2 regions of the Halomonas zincidurans B6 genome follow, and region 2 is predicted to be linked to the other one. Evidence: riboswitches for the same ligand, from Rfam matches in the RefSeq annotation. Region 2 holds a riboswitch; the other holds the start of a gene.
The links. Region 2 has a riboswitch for thiamine pyrophosphate ahead of thiC (phosphomethylpyrimidine synthase ThiC). Riboswitches for the same ligand answer to the same signal wherever they lie in the genome.
Positions count from the first base shown of each region.

Region 1: it holds a riboswitch for thiamine pyrophosphate, as region 2 does, so the genes downstream of both, HALZIN_RS0101955 (sodium:solute symporter family transporter) here and thiC (phosphomethylpyrimidine synthase ThiC) in region 2, are expected to answer to the same signal.

Region 1 is NZ_JNCK01000001.1:412,015-416,423, forward strand. Features, by position in the region: gene HALZIN_RS0101945 (CoA-acylating methylmalonate-semialdehyde dehydrogenase) at 1-1,312, shown strand, start outside; gene HALZIN_RS0101950 (hypothetical protein) at 1,393-2,070, opposite strand; TPP riboswitch at 2,268-2,385, shown strand; gene HALZIN_RS0101955 (sodium:solute symporter family transporter) at 2,375-3,772, shown strand; gene ilvD (dihydroxy-acid dehydratase) at 3,921-4,409, shown strand, end outside.
Region 2 is NZ_JNCK01000001.1:2,321,446-2,325,854, forward strand. Features, by position in the region: gene HALZIN_RS0110960 (VOC family protein) at 280-663, shown strand; gene HALZIN_RS0110965 (DUF4870 family protein) at 702-1,082, shown strand; gene HALZIN_RS0110970 (lysophospholipid acyltransferase family protein) at 1,175-2,119, shown strand; TPP riboswitch at 2,256-2,387, shown strand; gene thiC (phosphomethylpyrimidine synthase ThiC) at 2,457-4,361, shown strand.

The DNA of each region.
Region 1 (4,409 bases), 1.9 Mb from region 2:
GCTGGCCAAGCGCATGCGCATCATGCTCGCCTTCCAGGCGCTGATCCGCGAACACACCGGCGAGCTGGCGGCGCTGATCACCGAGGAGCACGGCAAGACCCTGCCCGACGCCGAGGGCGAGGTGGGGCGCGGCCTGGAAGTGGTCGAGCATGCCTGCTCGATCACCTCGCTGCAGCTCGGCGAAATCGCCGAGAATGCCGCCAGCGACGTCGACGTCTATTCGCTCAACCAGCCGCTGGGCGTGGGCGCGGGGATTACCGCGTTCAACTTCCCGATCATGCTGCCGTGCTTCATGTTTCCGCTGGCCATCGCCACCGGCAACACCTTCGTCTTGAAGCCTTCCGAGCAGGACCCGTCGTCGACCATGCGGCTGGTCGAGCTGGCCCATGAGGCGGGTGTGCCGCCCGGTGTGCTCAACGTCGTGCACGGCGGCCCCGAGGTCGCCAACCGGTTGTGCGACCACCCGGACATCAAGGCCGTGTCGTTCATCGGTTCGACGCCGGTCGGCACACAGATCCACGCCCGCGCCGGGGCCGCCGGCAAGCGCGTGCAGGCGATGATGGGCGCCAAGAACCATTGCGTGATCATGCCCGACGCCAATCGCAGCCAGGCGATCAACAACCTGCTGGGCTCGGCGTTCGGCGCCGCCGGCCAGCGCTGCATGGCCAACTCGGTACTGGTGCTGGTCGGCGAAGCGCGCGAGTGGCTCGACGAGATCGTCGACAAGTCCCGCGCCATGACCGTCGGCCCCGGCACCCAGCGCGACGCCGACCTGGGCCCGCTGGTGTCGCCGGCGGCGCGCGAGCGGGTGGTGGCGCTGATCGGCAAGGGCGAGGCCGAAGGCGCTACGCTCAAGCTCGACGGCCGCGGCCTGAGCGTCGACGGCTATCCGGACGGCAACTTCGTCGGGCCGACCCTCTTCAGCGACGTGACCGCCGACATGGCCATCTATCGCGAGGAGATCTTCGGTCCGGTGCTGTGCGTGGTCGGTGTCGACACGCTGGACGACGCCATTGCGTTCATCAACGCCAACCCCAACGGCAACGGCACTTCGATCTTCACCAACTCCGGCTGGGTGGCCAAGCGCTTCGAGAGCGACATCGACGTCGGCCAGGTGGGTATCAACGTGCCGATCCCGGTGCCGGTGGCGTATTTCAGCTTCACCGGTTCGCGGGCCTCGAAGCTCGGCGACCTGGGGCCCAACGGCAAGCAGGCGATCCAGTTCTGGACCCAGACCAAGACCGTCACCGCGCGCTGGTTCGAGCCGGAAAACGTCTCCTCGGGAATCAACAGCACCATCTCGATGGGCTGATTCGTACCATGCTGTAACGCGGCCTCGTCTCGCCGGAGACGGGGCCGTCCTGCGTTGAGAGAAACAAAGAGTCAGTGCGTCTAGACGATCCGGCACCTCTGAAGCAACTGAATGACCGGCTCGAGCTGGCTTTCGTGAAGCACCAGCAGGGTCGTGGCCTGCGGCTCGCCCTCGGCGGGCGTGACGATGGCGAACTCGCCCTCTTCGAGGTGGAATTCGTGGACCTCGCAGGGCCCGGAAGTCGTCAGGCAGCGGATCGAGCGGTAGACGTCGTCCTCGCCGTAGGTAAGGCGATGATAGATCTTGAAGAAGGTATAGAGAAGCAGCCCCTGGTCGAACGCGGGCCAGCGCGCCGGGGTGCTGCGAGTCAGCTCGTCTATCGCCTGGCCGGCCTGCTCGGCCTGGGCGATCGCGTCGTCCAGCGGCCTTTCGAGCAGCGAGCGGTCGTCGCAGGGCAGCGCCTGGCCGTCGCGTCGCGCCTGGCGATAGCGGGCCTCGACGTGGCGCAGGTCGGCGAGGTTACGCAGGGCATGATCGCTATGATTGAGTTCGCCGAGCTGGAAGTTGCCGTTTTCCCAGCCGTGGATCACCCGCACCTTCAGGTCGGCCGCGGCCAGCGGGCGGTCGAGCAGAGCGTGCAGAGCGACCGGCAGGTGGTCCCAGCGTGCATGAACGTGATTGCCGAACGCCTGGTAGGGATCGGCGAACAGCGCATGCAGCCGGCCGGGGGCATGCTCGTTGGCTTCGTGATAAGGCATGGCGCTTGGACCCTATGTCTGCGTTATTCTTCGTTGTTGTGTCATCGTTTCAGACCGTCGAATGATACGTTGAGCCGGCGGTTCATGCAGCACCGCCAGGCCGGACGCTATGCCCGGCACATCCGAGGTTACGACAATTTGCCATAACTTGGGTTATCGGCGCTGCGGCGTTAATCTTTAATCGACACATCTACATTCACTGTCGCCAGGGGAGTCCTGTCCACAGGGCGGGCTGAGAGTGCGGCTTTACGAAAGCGCTGACCCTGGAACCTGATCCGGTTCATACCGGCGGAGGAAGTGCGACATGTTTTACGCGACCCTGGCCGCGCTCGCTGCGGCGTTGCTGTTGTTTGCCATCCTGGGACTGCGCGCGAGCCGCGCGGGGGAGGCGCTCGACGACTACATGACCGCGCGCAATTCACAGCCGGCCACCACCCTGGGGCTGTCGTTTCTGGCCTCGGGAATGGGCGCGTGGATTCTCTTCGCCCCGCCGGAAGTGGGGGCCTTCGTCGGCCCGGTGGCGCTGGCCGGCTACGCCATCGGCTCGGCGCTGCCGTTTCTCGTGCTGGCATTGTGCGGCCCGGCGATCCGCCGCTGCCTGCCCGAAGGCCGGAGCATCGGCGAGTTCGCCGCGGCGCGGTTCGGCAGTGGCGTACGCCGCTATGTGGCGCTGATCTCGGTACTCTACATGGCCTGCTTCCTGGCCGCCGAGTTGAGCGCCATCGGCGGGATCACCGAATTGCTCTCGCCGCTGTCGGGCAGCGTGGCGATCGTCGCCGTGGCGGTGACCACGCTGGCCTATACCGCCTGGGGCGGGCTGCGTGCGAGTCTGGTCACCGACCGCTGGCAGGCGCTGTTGCTGAGCGCGCTGCTGCTGGTCGTCGGCGGCGTGGCGCTGGCGCGAATGCCCGCGTTGCCGGCCTCGGCCGCACTGCCCGACGTCGCGTTCGGCGATGCGCTGGGGGTGGCGCTGACGCTGGTGATCGCGGTGACCGCAGCCAACCTGTTCCACCAGGGCTACTGGCAGCGCATCTGGGCCGCCCGCGATTCCCGGGCGCTGGGACGCGGCGCCGTACTCGGCGCCGTGACGACGGTAGTGGTGGTCGCCGTCGTCGGCGGGCTGGGAATCCTCGCGGCGCTGAGCGAGGCCCGGCTCGGCGAGCCGCCGATGCCGTTCTTCGCCCTGCTGATCGCGGCTCCAGGCTGGCTGAGCCTGCTGGCGCTGGTGCTGGCGGTGACGCTGGTCGCCTCGAGTGTCGATACGCTGCAGAATGGCATCGCCTCGCTACTGGTCGGCGAGGGTGACAGCCTCGACCGACGCGGGCTGTCGCTGAGCGGGGCGCGCTGGATCACCCTGGCGTTGATGGTGCCGGCGATGCTGGTGGCGCTGCAGGGCGTGTCGGTGCTGCGGCTGTTTCTGATCGCCGATCTGTTATGCGCCACGGCGGTGGTGCCGGTGCTGTTGGGGCTCTGGTCGCGGATGAGCACCGCCGCGGCGGTGGCCGGTGGGCTGGCCGGGCTGAGCGGCGCGGTGCTGCCGGGCTGGATCGCCCAGGGCAGCCTGGCAGGCGGTCTGCTGGCGGCGAGCTTCCCGGGCGGCGCGCCGACCCTGGCGCCGTTTCTCGGCGCGCTGACGGCCTCGACGCTGGTGGCGGCGCTGGTCGCCTGGGTGCGGCCGGTGAGGGCGCTGTCGGCCCAGTGATCGGCTGGCTCGCTGGCTGCCCGCTGTGCCACTCAGCGACCGGAGGCAGTTTGCAAGCGGACTGCCGCGCTTTCAGACTGAGTCGGCTAGGCTGTTATGCAGCCTCGCAACAGACCCGCCCGCGTGACCAGTTCAGGGAGTAGCCGTGATGAGTGATGAACCCCACGCCGACCCGCGTCGTCGCTATTCGAGCCCGGTGGTCGACGGCCCTGGCAAGTCGGCCAGCCGCGCGATGCTGCGTGCGGTGGGCTTCGAGGACGACGATTTTTGCAAGCCGCAGGTGGGCATCGCCTCCACCGCCAGCCAGGTCACGCCCTGCAACAGTCATATCGACGAACTCGCCGAGCAGGCCCGGGCGGGAGCCAACGAGGCCGGCGGCAAGGGCGTGGTGTTCAATACCATCACCATCTCGGACGGCATCGCCAACGGTACCGAGGGCATGAAGTACTCGCTGGTCTCGCGCGAGGTGATCGCCGACTCGATCGAGACGGTGGCTGGTTGCGAGGGCTTCGACGGGCTGGTGGCGATCGGCGGCTGCGACAAGAACATGCCGGGCTGCATGATCGGCCTGGCGCGGCTCGATCGGCCCAGCGTGTTCGTCTACGGCGGGACCATCCTGCCGGGCGACAATCACACC
Region 2 (4,409 bases):
CACGCCAAGGTGGAACGCCAGACGGACAACGCTGTCATGGAAGTAGCGCAATTTCGCGGGCGACTATACGCCGGCGCCTGCCGGCAACAAAGCACTTTTGCGCGGCCAGCACCGCCCGTTGTCACAGCGTATTAGCGGTTGGCGATTCATGCCACTGGTCACTCGGTGACGCGGGACAGCGACGCGCGTATCAGCGTATGCTGGAATACCGAGAACAAGCCGGGTCGCCGTCGCCGACCGGCGGCTGCGCAGCCATGAAAGCCCATGAGGAACATGCCAATGCTAGCGGGCCTGGACCATCTGGTCGTCACCGTCACCGACATCCCCCGGGCGGTGGATTTCTACACCCGGGTGCTGGGGCTGGAGGCGCGCTATCGCGACGCCGAGCGCGTCGACCTGGTGCTCGGCGACATCGCCCTGCGCCTGCATCCGGTCGATACCTCGATCGCGCCGCGCGCCGGCTGCCCGATGCCCGGCAGCCTGGACATCTGCTTTCGCAGCCTGCTGCCGCTCGACGAGGTACAGGCGCACCTGGATGCCCTGGCCATTCAGGTCGAGACCGGCCCGGTGGCCCGTCAGGGCGCCGGCGGGCCGATCGTCTCGCTGTATCTGCGCGATCCTGACAACAACCTGATCGAACTGTGCCGCCCCGATCGTCAATAGTTTCCATCCCCCCGCCTTCATCGACCTGGAGATCCGTCATGGCCGATCCGCTTTTCGACAGCCCCGAAACGTTCGCCGACGAAGCCCCGCAGCCTGCCGACACCACCATGGCCATGGTGGTCTACGCGTTGCTGCTGGCCGGCTTCGTGGTCGGCATCACGCCGATCGTCGGGGTGATCATCGCCTACGTGTATCGCGGCAAGGGCCCGCCGTGGCTGGATGGGCATTACCGCTACCAGATCCGCACCTTCTGGATCGGCCTGCTGTATGCCATCGTCGCCGCGCTGCTGTCGCTGATCGGCATCGGTCTGATCCTGATGCTGGGCTTGGCGATCTGGCTGATCGTGCGCTGCGTCAAGGGCTTCAAGGGCCTTCAGGAAAAGCGCGCGCCGAGCAATATCGAAACCTGGCTGTGGTAGCGTGACGACACGACACCGACCGAAAGCGCTGCATGAAGCCCGCGGCGCAACCCGTTAAATGCTCGCCCCGGAGTTTGAAGCCGTCGACCCGCATGAGTGACCGACCCTACCCCAGCGCCTTGCAAGCGCGCTTGATCGCTGCCCTGTGGCGCCTGCTGTCGCACGCCCGACCCATCACGCTGTGGCGTCTGGCGCGCCGACTGGGGCCGCTGATCTATCGCTTCAGCGCCCGCGAGCGCAAGGTCACCGATATCAACCTGCGCGAGGTCTACCCCCAGTTCGATGACACGCGGCGCGCTCGGCTGGCTCGCGACAGCCTCCGTCATTCCACCGCGACGATGCTCGAGCTGGGCTTCGCCTGGATGGCCGATCCGGCCCGGGTCGAGGCCTCGATCCAGGCCGTGCACGGCCGCGAGCTGCTCGACGAGGCCCGCGCCGAGGGCCGCGGGGTGATCGTGCTGGCGCCGCATTTCGGCAACTGGGAAGTCCTCAACTTCTGGCTGTCCGCACACTTCCCGTTCACGGCGATGTACGAGCCGCCCAAGATCGCCGAGCTCGATCCGCTGATCCGCCAGGGCCGCGAGCGCATGGGCGCGGCCTTGGTGCCCACCAATTCACGTGGCGTCGCCGCGCTGCTCAAGGCGCTCAGGCGTAGCGAGGCGGTGGGCATCCTGCCCGACCAGGAGCCCGACTGGCGGGGCGGGGTATTCGCCGACTTCTTTCATCGCCCGGCCTATACCGGCACCCTGCTGCCCAAGCTGGTGGCGCGCACCCAGGCCCGAGTGGTCACCGGCGTGGCCCGCCGCCGACAAGCCGGCGAAGGCCAGCCACAGGGGTTCGAGATCCATTTCCTCGCCGCCGACGAGCGCGTCTACGATGCCGACGAGGCAATCGCCGCACGCGGCGTCAATGCCAGCGTCGAGGCGGCGATCGCCCTCGATCCGGCGCAGTATCAGTGGGAATACAAGCGCTACCGCAAGACCCCCGAAGAGCAGCAACAGCGCAGCGACTACCGCCGCCACCGGCTCTATCGCTGAACCCGCACGGCTACTCGGGGCGCATGATGCCGGGCCTTGCTGTCGCACGCGGCGCGAAGGCCGCCTTCCTTTCGCACGCCGCTTGACCGGCGCCGCGGCGTTACCCACACTGCCGACTGTGCGGGCGCGTTCCCGCACACGCTTGACGGGGTGCCGGTGGAACCGGCTGAGATCGCCTTATGGCACGGCAATACGCCGTGGCGTCATGGCGGGGCCCGTTGAACCTGAACTGGCTAGGACCAGCGTAGGGATCAAGCGACATGCAGCCGGATTCCATCGGCCTGCCTCTGTCCTCCCGGCGGTCCTCCCTGACAGCGCCTACCCAAGGGAGAACACCATGAGCAAGACCACCCACTTCCTCGCCGAAACGGCCCAAGTCGACGAAGCGGCCATCCAGGCCTTGCCCGGATCGCGCAAGATCTACGTCGAGGGTACGCGTCCCGACATCCGCGTGCCGTTGCGTGAGATCAGCCTCTCACCAACCACAACTTCCGGCGTCGATGAAGCCAATCCGCCGCTGCTGGTCTACGACACCTCCGGCCCCTACACCGACCCCGAGGCCGACATCGACCTGCGCCGCGGCCTGATTGAGCTGCGCCGCGCCTGGATCGACGAGCGCGACGACACCGAGCGGCTCGACGGCCCCACCTCCGAGTATGGCCACCGCCGCGCCAACGACCCGACGCTGGCCCCGCTGCGCTTCGACCTGACGCGTACGCCACGGCGCGCCAAGCCCGGGCGCAACGTCACCCAACTGCACTACGCCCGTCAAGGTATCGTCACCCCGGAAATGGAGTTTATTGCCCTTCGCGAGAACCAGCGCCGGCAAGCACTCTCTACAAAGTACGCAGGTACCGAAGAAGTCGAACGGATACTCGGCCACCAGCACCCGGGCGAAAATTTCGGCGCCCGCCTGCCCGAGGAGATCACCCCGGAATTCGTGCGCGATGAGGTTGCCGCGGGCCGGGCGATCATTCCCTGCAACATCAACCATCCGGAATCCGAGCCGATGATCATCGGCCGCAACTTCCTGGTGAAGATCAACGGCAACCTGGGCAACTCGGCGGTCACCTCCTCCATCGAGGAAGAGGTCGACAAGATGACCTGGGGCATCCGCTGGGGTGCCGACACCATCATGGATCTGTCCACCGGCGCCAACATCCACGAGACCCGCGAATGGATCATCCGCAATGCCCCGGTGCCCATCGGCACCGTACCGATCTACCAGGCGCTGGAGAAGGTCAAGGGTGCAGCCGAGGACCTGACCTGGGAAATCTTCCGCGACACCCTGATCGAACAGGCTGAACAGGGCGTCGACTACTTCACCATCCACGCCGGCGTGCTGCTGCGCTACGTGCCGCTCACCGCCAGGCGCGTCACCGGCATCGTCTCCCGCGGCGGCTCGATCATGGCCAAGTGGTGCCTCTACCACCATCGCGAGAGCTTCCTCTACGAGCACTTCGAGGAGATCTGCGAGATCTGCAAGCGCTATGACGTCGCCTTCTCGCTGGGCGATGGCCTGCGCCCGGGCTCGGTGGCCGACGCCAACGACGAGGCCCAGTTCGCCGAGCTCGAGACCCTGGGCGAGCTGACCCGCATCGCCTGGCAGCACGACGTCCAGGTGATGATCGAGGGCCCCGGCCACGTGCCCATGCAGCTGATCAAGGAGAACATGGACAAGCAGCTCGAGTATTGCGATGAAGCGCCCTTCTACACTCTGGGACCGCTGACCACCGACATCGCCCCGGGCTATGATCACATCACCTCCGGCATCGGCGCGGCGATGATCGGCTGGTACGGCTGCGCGATGCTCTGCTACGTCACGCCCAAGGAGCACCTGGGCCTGCCCGACAAGGACGACGTCAAGACCGGCATCATCACCTACAAGATCGCCGCCCACGCGGCGGATCTCGCCAAGGGTCATCCGGCCGCACAGAGGCGCGACAACGCCTTGTCCAAGGCGCGCTTCGAGTTCCGCTGGGAGGATCAGTTCAACCTCGGCCTCGACCCGGACACCGCGCGGAAATACCACGACGAGACCCTGCCCAAGGACTCGGCCAAGGTGGCGCACTTCTGCTCCATGTGCGGTCCCAAGTTCTGCTCGATGAAGATCAGCCAGGAGGTCCGCGACTATGCAACCGAACACGGCCTGGACGGCGACCGGCAAGCGGTGATCAAAGGCATGGAAGAACAAGCCGAGCGATTCCGCGAGCAGGGCGGCGAGCTCTATCGCGACGTCTGAGCGCCGCGTCGACCTCTGACGACGCCGCGCCGACCACACCAGTCGCGC